DNA from 4 places in the Streptomyces sp. GMY02 genome. Region 4 is predicted to be linked to each of the others. Evidence: riboswitches for the same ligand, from Rfam matches in the RefSeq annotation. Region 4 holds a riboswitch; each other region holds the start of a gene.
What was found. Region 4 has a riboswitch for cobalamin ahead of KQY30_RS22935 (ABC transporter substrate-binding protein). Riboswitches for the same ligand answer to the same signal wherever they lie in the genome.
Positions count from the first base shown of each region.

Region 1: another riboswitch for cobalamin. It lies ahead of metE (5-methyltetrahydropteroyltriglutamate--homocysteine S-methyltransferase); the one in region 4 lies ahead of KQY30_RS22935 (ABC transporter substrate-binding protein).
Region 2: another riboswitch for cobalamin. It lies ahead of KQY30_RS14580 (CbtB-domain containing protein); the one in region 4 lies ahead of KQY30_RS22935 (ABC transporter substrate-binding protein).
Region 3: another riboswitch for cobalamin. It lies ahead of KQY30_RS35700 (peptidase inhibitor family I36 protein); the one in region 4 lies ahead of KQY30_RS22935 (ABC transporter substrate-binding protein).

Region 1 covers NZ_CP077658.1:7,258,495-7,263,106, forward strand. The annotation lists gene KQY30_RS30920 (TVP38/TMEM64 family protein) at 292-993, shown strand; gene KQY30_RS30925 (enoyl-CoA hydratase/isomerase family protein) at 1,009-2,079, opposite strand; cobalamin riboswitch at 2,128-2,366, shown strand; gene metE (5-methyltetrahydropteroyltriglutamate--homocysteine S-methyltransferase) at 2,669-4,612, shown strand, end outside.
Region 2 covers NZ_CP077658.1:3,464,270-3,468,881, forward strand. The annotation lists gene cbiE (precorrin-6y C5,15-methyltransferase (decarboxylating) subunit CbiE) at 1-887, opposite strand, end outside; gene KQY30_RS14575 (CbtA family protein) at 1,092-1,916, opposite strand; gene KQY30_RS14580 (CbtB-domain containing protein) at 1,938-2,174, opposite strand; cobalamin riboswitch at 2,214-2,372, opposite strand; gene KQY30_RS14585 (histidine phosphatase family protein) at 2,541-3,305, shown strand; gene KQY30_RS14590 (TIGR03086 family metal-binding protein) at 3,454-4,023, opposite strand; gene KQY30_RS14595 (helix-turn-helix domain-containing protein) at 4,109-4,612, shown strand, end outside.
Region 3 covers NZ_CP077658.1:8,457,273-8,461,884, forward strand. The annotation lists gene KQY30_RS35675 (hypothetical protein) at 1-16, shown strand, start outside; partial or broken gene KQY30_RS35680 (IS5/IS1182 family transposase) at 376-504, opposite strand; partial or broken gene KQY30_RS35685 (IS630 family transposase) at 609-1,408, opposite strand; gene KQY30_RS35690 (MarR family winged helix-turn-helix transcriptional regulator) at 1,454-1,960, opposite strand; gene KQY30_RS35695 (Rid family hydrolase) at 2,075-2,500, shown strand; cobalamin riboswitch at 2,703-2,826, shown strand; gene KQY30_RS35700 (peptidase inhibitor family I36 protein) at 3,145-3,582, shown strand; gene KQY30_RS35705 (hypothetical protein) at 3,641-4,579, shown strand.
Region 4 covers NZ_CP077658.1:5,418,557-5,423,168, reverse strand. The annotation lists gene KQY30_RS22945 (ABC transporter ATP-binding protein) at 1-295, opposite strand, end outside; gene KQY30_RS22940 (iron ABC transporter permease) at 316-1,437, opposite strand; gene KQY30_RS22935 (ABC transporter substrate-binding protein) at 1,603-2,598, opposite strand; cobalamin riboswitch at 2,701-2,827, opposite strand; gene KQY30_RS22930 (Mov34/MPN/PAD-1 family protein) at 2,823-3,236, opposite strand; gene KQY30_RS22925 (amino acid permease) at 3,418-4,612, opposite strand, start outside.

The DNA.
Region 1 (4,612 bases), 1.8 Mb from region 4:
GCACGCCACGAGGAAGACGGCAGCCTCCGGCGCGTCCGCGACTGCGGACGGCGCTGCGGGGAAGGCGTACCGGACCATGTCCCCGATCCTCGCCCAGCCCGTCCGCCCGCGTCGAACGATTTTCCGCCGGGCCGCAGTTGGCCGACTCCTGCCGTGGGACCGCCCGAGGCGCCGCTGACCGGCGCGTTCTTCGACCCGGTGTGCCCGTGTTGTGCCGGACACACGCCGGACGGGAGGCCTCCGTCACCAGGCCCCCGGCGACCGGACATCTTCGTCGGTTACGCTCCCCGCGTGCTCGACACCGCCCCCCGGTCCTCGCGAAGCCTCGCGCTCCGTTGCTACCGGGCACTTCTCTCGCCCTGGGCGAGATTCGCCGTACTCGTGGTGCTGCTCGGTGCCGCGGCCACGGTGGTGCTGCTCTATGAGCCGCAGAAGCTGCTGTCCGACGGCTGGCTGCCACGCGTCGGCGGGGGCGTCGCCGTGGTGCTGTTCACCGTGGGGTACGGGCTGTGCGCCACCGCGTTCGTACCGCGCCCGCTGCTCAACATCGCCTCCGGCGCGCTCCTCGGTTCGTATCTCGGGCTGGTCGCCGCGCTCGCCGGGACGGTGCTGAGCGCGGCCATGTCCTTCGGGCTCGGGCGCATGCTGGGCCAGGACGCCCTCCGTCCGCTGCTGCGGGGCCGCTGGCTGAAGGCGATAGACCGTCAGCTCAGCACCCACAGCTTCCGGTCGATGCTGATCATCCGGCTCTTCCCCGGTGTGCCGTTCGCCCCGATCAATTACGGCGCGGCCGTCTCCCGGATGCGCTGGACACCGTTCCTGCTGGCGACCCTGATCGGTTCGATCCCCAACAACGCGGCGTATGTGGTCGCGGGCAGCCGCGCCGCCTCGCCGACCTCGCCGGTGTTCCTGATCGCGATGGGGTTCATCGTGGTCAGCGGGCTGGTCGCGGCGGTGGTCGCCTGGCGCAAGCGCCACCACCTCCGCCGCTGACCACGCGCTCCGCCCTCAGACCCCGCCGGCCAGTCCGAGGTCGCCGCCCGGCGGCGGGGCGAAGAACCGCGCCACATCCGCCTCCGTGACCTGCGCCAGCTCCTTCGGGGACCACCGCGGCCTGCGGTCCTTGTCGATGACCTGCGCCCTGATCCCCTCCACCAGATCGGGCGTGGCCAGCGCGGCGCACGAGGCCCGGTACTCCTGGTCGAGCGCCTCCTCCAGCGTCGGCAGCAGACGGACCCGGCGCAGCGCTTCCAGGGTTGCCTTGAGCACGGTGGGCGACCGCGTCAGGATCGTCTCGGCGGCCTCCTTCGCCGCGGGCAGACCGGTGGCGAGCAGCCGCTCGACGATCTCTTCCACGGTGTCCGCCGCGTAGCAGGGGTCGATCCACTCACGGTCCGCGGCGAGTTGGCCCTCGGGCGCGGCCGTCCCGTACCCCCGTACCGTCGCGGTCACGTGCGCCGCCTCACGTACGTCGGGGCCGGCGAGCGCGGTCCGTACGGCGTCCAGCCGCTCGGCGGGTACGAAGTGATCCGCGAGGCCGCAGAGCAGCGCGTCGGCGGCGCCCACCGCCCGGCCGGTGAGGGCGAGATGGGTGCCCAGCTCGCCCGGTGCGCGCGAGAGGAGATGTGTGCCGCCGACATCGGGGACGAGGCCGATGCCGGTCTCGGGCATGGCGACCGCCGACCGTTCGGTGACGATCCGGACGGTGCCGTGCGCCGAGACACCGACGCCGCCGCCCATCACAATGCCGTCCATCAGTGCCACATAGGGCTTGGGGAAGCGGGCGATCCGGGCGTTGAGCCGGTACTCGTCGCGCCAGAAGGTGGGTGAGGCGGCGCCGCCGGTGCGCGCGTCCTCATGGATCGCGCGGATGTCGCCGCCGGCGCACAGCCCGCGCTCGCCGGCGCCCGAGATGATCACCGCTGTCACGCTCTCGTCGTTCTCCCACCGGGCGAGCGCCTCGGTGATCCGCAGCACCATGGGGTGGGTGAGCGCGTTGAGCGCGCGGGGCCGGTTGAGCGTGATGCGGGCGGTGCGGCCCGCCCGGTCGAGCAGTACCGGTTCGTCTTCGTGGACCATGGCGCCAGTATTCAGGACCCATGTTTCGAGCATGTCGAGTTCCGGACCTATGCTGGACGCGCAGTCGGTTCGCCCTGTCCGCCAGGCAGGCGCGTCGCAAGAGGGAACCCGGTGGGAATCCGGGACTGCCCCGCAGCGGTGAGTGGGAACGACCGCCGTCATACGCACTGGACGCACCGCGTCCGGGAAGCGACGGCCAGTAGATGCCTTGTCCGCGTACGCACATCGCGTACAGGCACAAGGCGCGCCCGCGAGTCCGAAGACCTGCCACTGCCCGTGTGCGAGGACCGCGCACGGAGATCTCGGTGACCTCGTGGGCGGGTCGGCGGATACGGGCGGGCGCACGCCACATGGCTGCGTGGCACATGGATGTACGGCACATGGCTGTGTCGCACATGGGTGTGCGGCACATGTGGGCGCCGCACATGGCTGTGCGGCACACGGTGTGGCGGTACCTGCCCCGGCTTCCGTTCCTTCGCCGCACACGAGTCCCGCCGGGATCGCTCCCGTACGACTCGCGAAGGAGAGTCCCGTGACACCCACGTCCGCAGCCGCGGCACCCCGGTCGGAACGGCAGGGCCGGCGGCCCGTGCCCAGGTCCACCGTCCATGGCTACCCCCGCCAGGGCGCCGACCGGGAACTGAAGAAAGCGATCGAGGGGTACTGGAAGGGCCGGGTCACCGCGGACGCGCTGCGGGAGACCGCCGCCGGGCTGCGCCGCGACACCTGGCGCGAGCTGGCCGACGCCGGACTCGACGAAGTGCCCACCGGCCACTTCTCGTACTACGACCACGTGCTCGACACCAGCGTCATGGTCGGCGCGGTCCCGGCCAGGCACCGGGCCGCCGTCGAGGCCGACGCGCTCGACGGCTACTTCGCCATGGCGCGCGGTGCCCAGGACGCCGCGCCGCTGGAGATGACCAAGTGGTTCGACACCAACTACCACTACCTCGTCCCCGAGTTGGGACCGGACACGGTCTTCACCGCCCACTCCGGGAAGCAGACCGGTGAACTGCGCGAGGCCCTCGCCCTCGGTCACACCGGCGCCCGGCCGGTGCTGCTCGGGCCGGTCACCTATCTGCTGCTCGCCAGGCCCGCGCCCGGGGTGGCCGCCGGATTCGAGCCGCTCACCCTGCTCGACCGGCTGCTGCCGGTGTACGCGGAGGTGCTGGCCGATCTGCGCGCGGCCGGCGCCGAGTGGGCGCAGATCGACGAGCCCGCCCTGGTCCAGGACCGCACGCCCGCCGAACTGAACGCGGTCGCCCGCGCCTACCGCCATCTCGGGGCGCTCACCGACCGGCCCCGGCTGCTGGTCGCCTCGTACTTCGACCGGCTCGGCGAGGCCCTGCCCGTACTGGCCAAGGCACCTGTCGAGGGGCTCGCGCTGGACTTCACAGGCCCTGCCGCCGCCAATCTCGACGATCTCGCGGCCGTCGGCGGGCTGCCCGGCAAGCGGCTGGTCGCCGGGGTGGTCGACGGGCGCAATGTGTGGATCAACGATCTCGCGGCCTCGCTGACGACCCTCGCGACCCTGCTCGGTCTCGCCGAGCGGGTCGATGTGTCGGCATCCTGCTCGCTGCTGCATGTCCCGCTGGACTCCGCCGCCGAGAAGGATCTCGATCCGCTGCTCGTCCGCTGGCTGGCCTTCGCCCGCCAGAAGACCGACGAGGTCGTCACCCTCGCCCGCGGTCTCGCCCGGGGCACGGACACCGTCGCCGCCCGGCTCGCCGCCAACCGCGCCGATCTGGCGTCCCGGGCCTCCTCGGGCGTCACGCACGATCCCGTCGTACGGGCCCGCTGTGCGGCCGTGACGGGCGCGGACGCCCGCCGGGAGCAGCCGTACGCCGAGCGCGCCGCCGCGCAGCGTGAGCGGCTCGCTCTGCCGCCACTGCCGACGACGACCGTCGGATCGTTCCCGCAGACCGCCGAGTTGCGCACGGCACGCGCCGAACTGCGGGCGGGGCAGCGGGACACGGCCGGTTACGACGAGCGCGTCCGGGCCGAGATCCGCGAGGTGATCGCCTTCCAGGAGAAGGCGGGCATCGATGTCCTGGTGCACGGCGAGCCCGAACGCGACGACATGGTGCGGTACTTCGCCGAGCGCCTCACCGGATTCCTGGTCACTCGGCACGGCTGGGTCCAGTCGTACGGCACCCGCTATGTCCGGCCGCCGGTGCTCGCGGGGGATGTCTCCCGGCCCGCCCCGATGACGGTCGACACGATCTCGTACGCGCAGTCGCTGACCACCCGGCCCGTCAAGGGAATGCTGACCGGGCCCGTCACCATGCTGGCCTGGTCGTTCGTCCGTGACGACCAGCCGCGCGGCGCGACCGCCCGGCAGGTGGCGCTCGCGCTGCGGGACGAGGTCGCGGATCTGGAGGCGGCCGGTACGGCAGTGATCCAGGTCGACGAACCGGCGCTCCGCGAGACCCTGCCCCTGCGCGCGGCGGACCGGTTGGCGTATCTGGACTGGGCGACCGAGGCGTTCCGGCTGACGACCTCCGGGGTCGGCCCGAGCACCCAGATCCACACG
Region 2 (4,612 bases), 2.0 Mb from region 4:
GGCGCGGGCGCCAGCGCGGCCAGCGTGGCGGCGCGGACATGGCGCTTGGTGAGCTGGCCGTCGTGCTCGTACGCCTCGTCCGGCAGGCCCGGCACGGCGCCGAGCCGGACCGCGCCCGGCGCACGACGGCACTCGACCGCCACCACATTCAGCGCATCGAACGCGGAAACAGGTACGGACACGGAAGCAGGTACAGACTCGGGAAGAGGTACAGACTCGGGAACAGGTACAGACGCGCGATCGGGATCAGACGCGGGAACGGGATCAGACGCACCCGCCCGCTCCTGCCAGTCCTCCGCGAGGCTCTCCGTCCGCCGTTCCCTTTCCCCGCCGAGCTGTTCGAGTACGTGCATACGGCTCGGCCCGTACCCCCGGTCCCGCAGCAGCGCCGCCACCTCGGCCGGTGTCGCCGCGCCCGCGCTCAGCACCAGGACCCGGCGGCCGTCGTACAGCGCGGCGGCGAGCCGCTCGACGGGCCGACCGACCAGGGTGACGACCTCCGTCTCTTCCACCGGCCAGCCGAGCCGGGCGCAGGCGTACGAGACGGACGACGGATGCGGCAGTACGCGCAGCGTCCCGGTCCCCGCGTCCGCCCCCACAACTTCCATGAGCGTGCGCCCGATCCCGTAGAACATCGGGTCCCCGCTGGCCAGTACGCACAGCCGCTGCCCGGCATGGGCCGCGAGCACCCCGGGTACGGCGGGCCGCAGCGGCGAGGGCCACACCACGCGTTCCCCCGCGCACTCGTCGCGCGGCAGCAGCTCCAACTGCCGGGCGCCGCCCACGATCACCCCGGCCGCACGCAGCGCGTCCCGCCCGGGCGCGGAAAGCCCGGCCCAGCCGTCGGCACCGATCCCGACGACGGTCACCGGGGGCGGGACGGTCACCGAGGGCGGAGGCGAGGCGGAGGTGAAGGACGGTGCGCTCACCGGGGGCAAGGCGGAGGCAGGGGGTGGTGCGCTCACCGGGAAACACCTCTGAGCTGGAACATGCTGGAAAAAGACCGACCTTGCACTCTACTGTCCGTATTTCACTGCCCGTACTTCTCCAGCATGTTCCCGCCGTCCCCCGCGCCCGCCGCGCCCGTCAGGTCAGGGCCGTACGGATCCGCTCAAGCCCGCTTCCGCGCCCGAGGCGGCCCGCGCGGCACGCGGCATGAGCACCCGCTCCGCCATCGCCCCGAAGATCAGCCCGAAGGCCGTCCACAGCAGCGCCTGCACGCCCAGCGAGGCCAGGCGGAATTCCCAGAGGAGAGCCGCCGGGAAGGTTTCCCGTACGGCATCGGAGTTGGCGGGCAGGACAAGACAGGCGACCGCCACGGCGGCCACATATCCGGCTCCGGCGACGACGGACGCGTTCCAGTTGCCCAGCCGCGGAGCGAGCCTCCGGCCCGCGATGACGGCGATGACGGCCAGCAGCACGCTGAGCACGATCATCAGGAAGAAGAGCGTGGTGCGCTTGCCGATGGTGTCCGGGTTGCCCACCGCGGGCGGGGTCGCCGGATACTTCAGGAACGGCACCAGATAGACCGTGGTGAAGGCCGCGCCCGCGATCAGTGCCGCGGTCGCCCTCGGCCCGAACCGGCCGATCCTGCCCAGACAGACGGAGAAGACCAGCGAGGCGATGCCGCCCAGGGCCACTCCGTACACCAGGACACCGGTGGCCAGCCCGAACGTCGACTGGACCGGCCTGCTGACCAGTTCCTCTTCCTCTTCCTCTCCCTCTTGCTCCGCTGCCGCCGCGGTGTGCCCGGCGTGCTCGTTCGCCGCCGGTGCGGACTGTGTCTCCTCCAGCGCGATGGAGTCCCGTACGGAGGGCTCACCGGCCACATACGCCAGCGCGAACGCGAAGAGTCCGGCCAGCACGCCCGCGATCATGCCGCGGACCAGGAGAGTTCTGACGGTGGAGGCATGCATGTGCGTGATCTCCGTCAGCGGTCAGTGGCAGGGGAAACCGAGCAGATGACGGCCGTCGTGCACCCATTCGTGCACTTCCGCTCCCGAGAACACCGAGGTGGCGCCCTGTTCGGCGCCGACGAAGTAGAGCAGGACCAGCATCAGGGTGCCCACGAACACGGCCCACGGCAGCACCGCGCGCAGTGGAAGCGGTGTCACCGGGTGGGTGGCGCCGGTGGCGACGGACGGAACGACCGGCGGCGCGATGGACTCAGCCATGACGGAACCTCCTTGGGGAACTCGCGTCCCATTCAGTGGAGCTCGAACGACGGCCGTCGGGTCTGACTCACCGGGCTCCGTACCGCCTGCGCGCTGTTACGCGGCGGCCGGCACCCGGCATACAGTGGCGCGACCGTGCCGGACTCTCACCGGACTTCCGTCTTGCCGTCGTATATACCGACGTGAAGGTACCGCGATCCGGCAGACCGGCCAAGAGGCCCTCGGCGCGGCCCCGACCGGCGACGTGCCCGGAGTAACCCGCCCGGGGACCGGCCCGGAAACCGGCCCGACGGGGAGCCCGGCCCAACTGGCGGGCCCGGCAGGCCTGGAGTGCGGGCCCGGCAGCCCTGGAGCGAGGAGAGCCGTATGACGACCCGGGTGATGTTCATCTCACCGGCCATCAGCACAGCACTGCGCGAGGCGCGTTTCGCCACCGTCGAGGACGTCGAGGCCGACATCGCGGCGTCCGGGACCGCGACGTCCGGGACTGTGACCTCCGGAACCGCGGCGTCCGGGAGCGCGGCGTCCGGAACCGCGACCTCCCGTAGCGACACGACCGGGACCGACAGCTCCAGGACCGGGACCGGCACCTCCGGAATCGCGACCGACGTGCTGGACGCTCTCGACCCGCTGGGGCTCCGGCAGGCGGAAGCGGTACGGGAGAGCTTCCCCCGTACCGCCGCCCTGTACGTCTCCCCCTCGGCGCGCTGCCGCCGTACCGCCGAGGTCCTCGGTCTGGACGCCAAGCCACTGCCGGACCTCGCGCCCTGCGCGATGGGCCGCTGGCAGGGCCGGACACTCGACGAAGTGGCCGCCGCGGAACCGGAGTCGGTGGCCGCGTGGCTCTCCGACCCGGCCGTCGCGCCGCACGGCGGGGAGTCCCTGCGGACCTTCCACACCCGCGTCGCCGACTGGCTGGACACCCTCGGTTCCGAAACGGTCGCCGGCGGGCGCGTCATCGCCGTGGCCGAGCCGGACGTCATCCGCGCCGCCGCGGTCCACGCCCTCGGCGCGGGTCCCGGGTCGTTCTGGCGGATCGACATACAGCCGCTGTCCGCCGTCGAACTCAGCGGGCGCGGCGGCCGGTGGAATCTCCTCGGCGGCCGCCCCCTGCACACTGCCACCCCCTGAGGCCACCCCCTGCGCGCCACGGGTTCCGGCACGCGCCGGCCGCCCAGCGCACCCCGCCGGACAGCGCCGCGAGCGTGCGTGCCGGGCCACGCGAGCCCCGCGAGCCCGGGCCAGATCAGCGAGATCGGCAAGATCGGCAAGACACTCCCTAGCGTCGCGTCCAGCCCGGGTCGCGGCCCGTCTCGGCGAGCAGTACCTCGAACGGACCCGCGTCCTCCGCGACCGGCACCGGTTCCCCGAACATCCCCATCTCCCGTCCCATCGGCGCCAGAGCCCTGAACTCCTCCCCGACCACGTCCAGAAGCACCCCGGCCGGCTCGTACGGCTGCCCCGTCGCCCGCGCCAGGTCCCATCCGTGCACCGTCAGATCGCCGAGCACCATCGCGCCGACCGTCCTGGCCGGCAACCCCATGGCCCCCGTGGTGCCCTCGTCCGCGCCCGGCACGGCCCACGCCTCGACGAGCCGTACGGTCTCCTCCGCGAACCGCTCGCGCCACGCCCCCTCCAACGGCTCGGGCGGGACCGTGAAATCGGCGTCCTTCTTGGCCGCGAGCGCCTGGAAGTTCACGACGACCTGGAAGAGATGGGCCGCCAGCGCGCGTACGTCGTACTCACTGCACGGCGTCGGCGCGCCGAGCTGCTCATCGGTGATGCCACGGACGACGGTGACGGTACGGTCGGCCGCCGCCTCCAACATGTTGCTGATCTTGTCGCTCATGGCCCGACCGTACGAATCGCCGCCGCCCGCCGTCTTGAACAAACACGACAGGTCACGGCGGACAAACGCGGCATAGGATCCGGCCATGGCAGGTCCGCGGCGCGACACCCGGGGCATCGTCGACGCCCCGGGGCTTTTCGCGCGCGTACGGTTCCGGCGCCGCGCACCGGCGCCGTCCCTGCGGCCGTATCTGGAGCACTACTGGCTGATCGACTGGGATCTGGACCAGCCGTATGTCTCGCAGGTGGTACCGCACCCCTCGGTCAACGTGGTCTTCCAGCGGTTCGGGTACGGGCCCGGCGGCTCGTCCTTCGCGGAGGTGGCGGGCATCGGCCTGGAACTGTTCAGCCAGCGGCTGGAGGGGCGGGGCCGGGTGTGCGGGGTGCAGTTCAGGCCGGGCGGCTTCCGGCCGTTCGCGCCACGGTGGCCCGTATCGGAGTGGACAGGGCGGCGGGTGCCGCTCGGCGAGGTCATGCCGGCGACGGACGCGGACATCGAGACGGTGCTCGGCGACGATGAGGCCGGTGGGACCGGAGAGGCTGCCGGGGCCTGTGGGGCCGGGGAGGACGCCCGGGTGGCCGCGCTCGAC
Region 3 (4,612 bases), 3.0 Mb from region 4:
CATCTGGTACCCGTAACCCGGGGCGTCCACCGGGCGAAGACCTCGTTCTCCCCGGGGCGGCCCGCGGCGGTCCAGTGGGCGACCGTCGACCTAGAGCGTGGTGATCTCGTCGTCTGACGCGGCAGGGATCGAAGCCGTCGCGGGCTGCTGTGTAGACGCTGTAATGAGATAGTGAGATGAGGACATCCGTTGGAAGACACCGCCTTTCTGCTCGCGGAGCACATCAACCGCCTCACCGGCGACCCCGACTTCGCCACTCGCCTGATCACCGAAGCCTTGTCCAGGTCGGACGAAGACAGTCGAGTAGCGCGGGCAGGCCCTCCTGGTGCAGAGCCAAGAACGCATGCAAGGGATTCTTCAGGACGCATCCGGCATCGCGGCCAGCACTTCCCGGTCCCCGTGCCGGCGCCGACCGCCTCCCTGCGGACGCGTCGGCGCCTCCGGCGCCACCCGCTGGAACAAATCCCACAGCTCATCCGGCACCAGCCGCTCAACGATCCCCACACCTGAAGCTTACCGAACAGCCCAAATGAGATGGCTTCTTAAGCCTGTAATTTCCGGCGCATGACACTAGTGTGATGCGCCAGAAATGACGAGACTGAGTCTTTTCAGGTTTTGGTGGTCGGCGGGTTGATTTTGGTGAGGTAGTCGGCGAGGGAGTTGAGGATCTCGTCGGCGGTCTTGGTCCAGGTGAAAGGCCTGGGGTTCTTGTTCCATCCGTCGATCCAGGCCCTGATGTCTTGCTCCAGGGCCTTGACGGATGTGTGCATCCCGCGGCGGATGAGCTTGTCCGTCAGCAGGTCGAACCACCGCTCGACCTGGTTTATCCAGGAGGAGCCGGTGGGGTGAAGTGGACGTGGAAGCGTGGGTGTTTTCCGAGCCACGTCTTGATCTCGGCGGTGTTGTGGGTGGCGTAATTGTCACAGACCAGGTGGACGTCGAGGCTGGCGGGCACGGCCTTGTCGATCGTGACCAGGAACTTCTTGAACTCGATGGCCCGGTGACGGCGGTGTAGTTCCGATATGACGGTGCCGTCGGCGACGTTGAAGGCGGCGAACAGGCTGGTGATGCCGTGCCGGTAGTAGTCGTGGGTGCGCCGCTCGGGCATGCCCGGCATCATCGGCAGCACTGGCTGGGACCGGTCCAGCGCCTGGATCTGGCTCTTCTCGTCCACGCACAGCACCACTGCTTTCTCGGGCGGGTGATGGTGCCACTTGCGCACCGTTTCCGTAGACACCCCGAAGTCGGCCGCTACACCGGTATTTGACGTTCCCCTCGCACAGGCCAGAATGATCCGGGCCCTCTCCGCCACACGGGCCGACACTGCGCCACCCGCCCAACGCGTCAACTCCGACCGCTCCTCGGCAGACAGTACGACTTCGACAGCACGAGGACCCCGAGACACCACGAAAACAGCCTACAGACTTAGTCTCGTCATTTCTGGCGCATCACACTAGAGGAAGTCCACGGGACGGATCTGGAGTTTCTCCGCTATACGGGTCAGCGCCTTCTGGTCGGCCACGCTGAGCCGGTCGAGGAGCATGCCACGTACGGCACGGAGATGGGTGGGTGCCGCGCGACGCACGACGGAGAATCCTTCCTCGGTGAGCGTCGCGAGAATGTAACGGCCGTTGCCGGGGTCGGGGAAACGCTCCACCCAGGCCCGCCGCTCGAAGCGTTTCATCACGTTGGACAGCCGGGACGGAGAGCCGCCGGCGAGATATGCGAGGTCACCCATCCGCAGCCGCCGCTGCGGGGCCTCGGACATGTGGCTGAGCACGAGGTACTCGAACAGCGTGATGCCATGCTCCCGGCGCAGTGGTGACTCCAGCCTGCCCGGCAGCAGCATGGCCAGCGAGAGCACGCCGGTCCACGCCTCCTTCTCAGCTTGGTCGAGCCACCGGAGACCGTCGCCCTCGACGTGAGCGTCCTCGCTGTCCGCTCCTTTGTCGGCTGCCATCCCCACCTCACGTTCACGTAGCGCTCCCCATGGTACTTCAACGTTGAACCCATGTAGCCTTACTACAAGGTTGAACTCAATCATGAAATTACTGTGCGAGAGGAATCCGTCACCATGAGCAATGCAACCTTCCATGTCACTCCGGGATACGGCGAGATCCTGCTCAAGGCGCTCGGCTACAGCCAGGCCGTCCGTGTCGACCAGCGCGTCGAAACGTCCGGGCAGGGCGGCTGGGACGACGACCTCAACATCCCCGACAGCATTGAGGAGGAGATCGTCCGTGCCTTCGAAAACGTCGAGCGGACGCTCGCGACCTGCGGAGCCACCTGGAAGGACGTCATCCACGTCAACTCGTACCACAAGGTGCCCCAGGGCCAGGACGTCATCGGGCAGGACCACAACGACGTGATGGCCGAACAGTTCCGCGCGTGCCTGGGCGGTCGAGCCCCCGTCTGGACCCAGACGGGCGTGACCGTCCTCGGGCTGCCCGCCATGCGGATTGAGATCCGCGTCACCGCAGTCATCAATGACGAGCACTGATTCACCGGGTGCCGGATCCTGTCCGGCGTGAATTCGGGCCACCGCCGGCCGGAACCCGCGTACTTTGGCCGCTCCTCCAGCTACTCCCCCGGCGGCGCGGAACAGGATCCGCCGAAGCCTCTCGTGTCGCCGCCGAAACGCTTTTCGTGACGGCGGCCTGGCGGCGACGGAACGATGATCGGTGAAAAGGCGACGGCAGTTCGAGGAAGTCGGTGCGAATCCGGCGCGGTCCCGCCACTGTGATCGGCGAGCGAGTTCCGGCAGGTCGCCGTCCGAGAGAGGCAGGAAGGCCAGGACGAGCAATGCCCCCGAGAGCCAGGAGACTCACGCGGTCGCCTCCTCATGGGACACCGGGGCGGATTTCCCCCGGAGAGGGGTGGTTGAGCGTGCCCGAGAAGTCTGCGGAAGAGGCGTCCGGCGACGAGGCGGTCGGACTGCGGGCCGGTCTGGTGCCATTGGGCCTTCCAGATTATCGAGGCCTACAACCACACCTACTACCGGCCCTTACTGGCGGCGTGATGGGCGGTGTGAGTGGACGCATCGTCAAGTATGTGTGCGCTGTGGGTCAACGACAGGGCGGCGAGGTCCGATCACCCTGGAGGGGCAAGCGACCGCACAGTCAAGTACGGGGAGAGAGGAACGTTATGCGACGCATCATGGGGGTGGCTCTCGGCGCTGTCGCGCTGGGAGTGATGAGTGTGATGGGGACGGCGCCGTCGGCCTTGGCGGCTGGGCCGAGCACCGGGTCCGCTGCTGTCGGGACGGCTGCGGTGGAGGGGCGGTTCTGGATCTACGAATGGCCCAACTACACGGGCAACGAGAAGTCCTACAACGGCAATGACCGGTACTTCGCGAACGACGAGTGGGACGGAACCAGCGTCTCGGTCGACAACTTGAGCTCGTCGGCGAAGAACCTCACCAACCGGTGGGCCTACCTCTATCAGTTCGGCAACAGCAGCGGCGGGAGTTGCAGCGGCGACTACGTCAAGTTCCCGCCGGGGAGCCAGGCGCCCGACCTGGGGCAGCTCAACGGCGGCACCTTCGACTTCAACAACAAGGCCAGCTGCATCATATTCATCTGACGGCCGATGGGGCGGTGCCAACGCGCATACAAGGCACCGCCCCACCTGCTGCGCCCCGATGAAGGACAAGGACACCGTGCCGATGCCGCGCCGCCTCATCACCCTTGTCGTCGTGACCGTCGCCCTCGGACTGTCGCTCGTCACCGCGATCACTGTCCCCCGGGCCACATCCGAAACACCGCGGGCCGAGCCCGCCGCGCCTGCTACCACAGGGCGGGCGAGTGCCATTCTCCTGCCCTTCGACGCCTATCAGTTCTCGCCGTCCGATACCGACACCATCGAGGCCGCTGAGGACGTGCTGATCCGTGCCTGCATGCGCGAGCAGCGCCTGGACTGGCACATGCTGCCGCCCCCGCGGTCCGCCGGAGAAACGGAATCGTTGAACATACGCCGGTACGGACTGACCGGACCCGAAACTGCGGCCCGCTACGGCTATCACCTGCCGCCGCCCACCAGGGCTGAAGCCGACCGCGAGGCGGTGTGGGATGCCCGTGACAGGCTGCCGTCCCGGGAGAAGCTGGTGGCCTTCGGGGAGAACGGCGTTACCGGCGGCTGCTGGGGACAAGCACACGCCCGCCTTCTCCGCGACGTTCCGCGTGACAGGACCTCCCTGCTCGGCCGGTACACAGTGGAAGCCTTCGACGCCGCCCGCCGTACACCGGAGGTGAAGGCGGAGACCCGCGAGTGGAGTCGCTGCATGAAACGGGCGGGCTTCAACTACGCGGATCCGTTTGAGGCCTTCGGCGACCCCGCGTGGGGGAAGACCGCGCGCCCTTCGGCCCGGGAACTGACTGCAGCGAGGACCGACGTGCGCTGCAAGGAAGAGACGAACCTCCTGCGGATCTGGGTCCGTACCGACGAGCGTGTCCAGCGCGACGCCATCAGAGAACATCACGACGACTTTCAGGAATTCGCGGCCACCAAAGAAAGCTGGCTGAACGCCGCGCACCGAACTCTGCGGGAAGGATACCGGGCTTACCGGACCTTGGCTCGGTAAGCCCCAGCACAATTGACTCCTACTGACCTGCGA
Region 4 (4,612 bases):
CGGCGACGCGGCGGGCCCTGGCCTTGGGTGCCATGGTGTGCAGGTCGTCGCCGTCGAGGAGGGCGCGTCCGGCCGTGGGGCGGAGCGTTCCGTACACGCAGCGGAGCAGGGTGGTCTTGCCGCTGCCGTTGGGGCCGACGAGTCCGACGGTCTCGCCGGGGGCCGCGGTCAGTCCGACGCGGTCGACGAGGAGGCGGCCGTCGGTTTCGTACGAAAGCGCTTCGACGCGCAGTTCGGCGGCGGGGACCGGGGCGGGCGGGCGGTCCGGGGTGCCGGTGCTCGTACGGTCGCTCATTCCGGGGCTCCTTCCAGTGCTCACTCCGGGGCTCCTTCCGGGCGGCGCCGCATCAGCCACAGGAACACCGGGCCGCCGATGAGCGCGGTCAGGACGCCGACCGGGATGTCCTGGGGCGCGGCGACGGTACGGGCCGCGAGGTCGGCGACGACGAGCGCGACCGCCCCGGCCAGCGCGGCCACCGGCAGCAGTGCCCGGTGGCCGGCGCCGACGGCCATCCGCGCGGCGTGCGGCACCAGCAGCCCGATGAAGCCGACCGCGCCGCTCGCGGCGACCATCACGGCGGTGACCAGGGAGGCGAGTACGAAGACCGCGGCCCGGAAGCGCGAGGTGTCGAGACCGAGGACGGTCGCGCCCTCCTCCCCCGCCAGCAGCAGATCGAGCGGTCTGGCCAGCGCCATGAGCAGGGCGGTGCCCGCGACGAGCGCGACGGCGGGCGGTACGAGCGTGGCCCACCGGGCACTGCCGAGGCCGCCCAGCGACCAGTAGAGGGCCTCCTGGAAGTGCTCGGGCCTGGCGGAGACGACCAGGATCAGGGTGGTGAGCGCGGAGAGGATGTACGAGACGGCCACCCCGGCGAGGACGAGCCCGCCCCCGCTCATCGTCGAGCCGCGCCGGGCCAGCCCGTACACGAGCGCCAGCGCGAGCAGCGAACCGGCGAAGGCGGCGGCGGGCATGGCGACGGTGGTGGTCACCCCGCCGCCGATACCCAGCACGAGGACCAGGACGGCACCGGTGGAGGCGCCGGAGGAGATCCCGAGGAGGAACGGGTCGGCGAGCCGGTTCCGTACGAGCGCCTGGAGGACGGTCCCGACGACGGCCAGCCCTCCGCCGACCACGGCCCCCAGCAGCACCCTGGGCAGCCGTACGTCGAGCACGATGGTCCGGAACGGGCCGGGAGCCGCGCGGCCGGTGAGGACCTCGATCACTTGGCCGGGCGGGATCCGTACGGAGCCGAGAGCTAGGCCGGCGACGATGGCTGCGGTTAGCGCGAGGGCGAGGCAGCCGAGGGCGAGGGGGAGGCGGAGGCGCCGGGCCGCGGGCTGCGGCCGGGCGGGGGTCGGGGGCGGGGGCGTGGGCGAGGACCGCGGGCCGGTTTCGGCGGAGCCGTGGGGAGCGCCTGCGGCGGGCTTCTCCCCCACCCCGCCCCTTCCCGGAACCGGGGCTCCGCCCCGGACCCCGGTGTCCTCAAACGCCGGACGGGCTGGATTTGTCCTCAAGCGCCGGACGGGCTGTTTCTTGCCCTCACACACCGGACGGGCTGAACTTGCCCCGGTCGGAGGCTTTGGGTCGTCGTGCATCGGGCGTTACTTCGTGCGCGTCGGGTGGAGTTGGGTCGCCAGGCGTTCTATCGCCTCCGGCGCCCGTACGCCCAGGACCACGTCCGACAGTGGCATCACCGCGAAGCTGCGGTTCTTGATGGCCGGTATGTCCTTCAGCGCCGGGTCGTCCAGAAGGCGTTTCTCCTTCTGGGCGACCGTCGTCGAGCCGTAGTCGTAGATGACGACGGTCTCGGGACGGCGGGCCACGACCTGTTCCCAGGTCGCGTCGCCGAAGGTCTTGTCGAGGTCGGCGAAGACATTGCGGCCGCCGGCCAGCCGGATCAGCTCGTTGCCGATGCCCTTGCCGCCCGCGGTGAACGCGGTCCGGTCGCCGCTGTCGTACACGAAGACCGACACGGGCCTGACGCCCTTCAGTTCGCCTGCGGTGGACTCGACCGTCGCGCGCGCCTCGGTGATCCAGCGCTTCGCGCGCTCCGGGACGCCGAAGACACGGCCGGTCTCCTCGACCTCCCGGTAGACGTCCTCCATCGTGGTCCGGCCGTCCGCGCAGTTCTCCAGGTTGAGCCGGGTGTTGATACCGGCCGCCTTGAGTTCGTCGCGGCTCCGGCCGTCCTTCGCGTCAAAGGCGCTCGCGTACCCGCCGTACACGAAGTCGGGTGCGGCGGCGAGGAGTTTCTCCTTGGAGGGGTACTCCGCGGCGAGGACCGGCACGCTCTTGTACGCCTTCTCGTACGCGGGCAGGATCCGGTCGTCCAGCCAGGCGGTGCCGACCAGGGACTTCTCCAGACCGAGCGCGAGCATGATCTCGGTCACGTGCTGGTTCATGGTGACCACACGCTTGGGCGGCGCCTGGTACGTGGTCGTCACCCCGCAGTTGGTGACGGTGTACGGGAAGCCGGGCGCGGCGGATGCGGCGGGCTTGCCTTGCGTGGCGGCGGAGTCCGCCGCGGTGGGGCCGCCGCAGGCCGTGAGCGGCAGCAGGACGAGCACGGCGCACACCGCGGGCAGGGCGGACGACAGGGCTGATACGGCGGACGGCGCGGCGGGCGCGAACGCGCGGCGGCGCCGGGGCACGGCAGACACGACAGGGCCTCCTCCGGGGGATTTCCGCGTCCCCTGGCTGGTGGGAGAAAGGCGGCAGGTCAGTTCCTGGCTGCCAAGCGGAGCTTGGTCACAGTGGCGGGACCGCGCCGGTTTCGCACCGGCTTCCTGGGTCCTGCCGCCTCGTTTCTGCGTCGAGTCTCTCAGACGATCTCGACGGGCTCCTCGGTGACCTCGCCGTCCACGATCCGGTACGAGCGGAACTGGAAGGGGCCTTCGCCGTCGGTGTCCGCGGTGGAGACCAGCACATAGTGGGCGCCGGGCTCGTTGGCGTAGGTGATGTCCGTACGGGACGGATAGGCCTCGGTCGCGGTGTGGGAGTGGTAGATGATCACCGGCTCCTCGTCGCGGTCGTCCATCTCCCGGTAGAGCTTGAGCAGATCGGCCGAGTCGAACTCGTAGAAGGTGGGCGAGCGCGCGGCGTTGAGCATGGGGATGAACCGCTCGGCCCGTCCGCTGCCCGCGGGGCCCGCGACCACCCCGCAGGCCTCGTCGGGGTGGTCGGCTCGCGCGTGCGCGACGATCTGGTCGTGCAGGGCCTGGGTGATGGTGAGCATGCAGAGAATATAAACGGGACCGCCGCGCGCGGTCCGGTCCCGGTACGAGCACGTGGGCCGGCCCCGGTACGAGCGCATGGACCGGCCCCGGTACGACAGGGCCGGCCCGCGCGGTGTGCCCGGTGGCGCGGGCCGGTACGGACGTCACCGGCACCGCACAGCCTTCGGCCGCGCCGTGTCCTCAGTCGCCGGACGGGCTGATGTGCAGCACAGGCACGTCGCGCCGCTTCAGCACCTGCCAGCCGACCGCCAGCCCCACCGCCCACACGGCCGCCACATACAGGCAGACCCGCGCGTCCTTGTCGTACGCGATCAGACAGGTCACCAGTGCCAGGAAGGCCACCGCGACCCAGCTCAGCAGCGCGCCGCCGGGGGCGGGGAACGACGAGGCGGGCAGCCGTCCGGCGTCCACCGCGCGGCGGTAGCGGATATGGCTGATCAGGATCATCATCCAGGTCCAGATGCCGGCCGCGGTGGCCACCGAGGTCACATAGCCGAACGCCTTCTCCGGGACGACGTAGTTGAGGACCACGCCGATCCCCATCAGTACGGCGGACACGGTGATGGCGAGGGCGGGCGTCTTGCGGGAGTTGAGCCTGCCGAAGGCCTTGGGCGCCTCGCTGTTGGCGGCGAGGTCGCGCAGCATCCGGCCGGTGGAGTACATCCCCGAGTTGCAGGAGGAGAGCGCGGCGGTCAGGACGACGAAGTTGACGATGCCGGCCGCGAGGGGGATGCCCATCGTCTCGAAGGCGTGCACGAAGGGGCTGTTGCCCGCCGAGAACTCGGTCCATTTGACGACCGCGAGGATCACGGACAGCGCGCCTACGTAGAAGACGATGATGCGCCAGGGCAGCGTGTTGATGGCCTTGGGGAGGGTCTTCTCGGGGTTCTCCGACTCGCCCGCGGTGACCCCGACCAGTTCGACGGCGAGGTAGGCGAACATGACGCCCTGAAGGGTCATCAGGCTGGATCCGATGCCGTTCGGGAAGATCCCGTCGTGCGCCCAGAGGTTGGACGCGGATGCGGTCTCGCCCGCGTCGGAGAAGCCCAGCGTCAGCACGCCCAGACCGATGACGATCATGCCGATGATCGCGGTGACCTTGATCATCGAGAACCAGAACTCGACCTCGCCGAAGATCTTCACCGAGATCAGATTGACCCCGAAGAGCACCACCAGGAACACCAGCGCGCTGACCCACTGCGGGATCTGCGGGAACCAGAAGTGGATGTAGATGGCGGCGGCGGTGAGTTCGGCCATCCCTGTGACGACCCACATCAGCCAGTACGTCCAGCCGGTGGCGAAGCCGAAGAACGGGCCGAGGAACTCTCTGGCGTACTCGGCGAAGGAGCCCGAGACCGGCCGGTAGAGCAGCAGT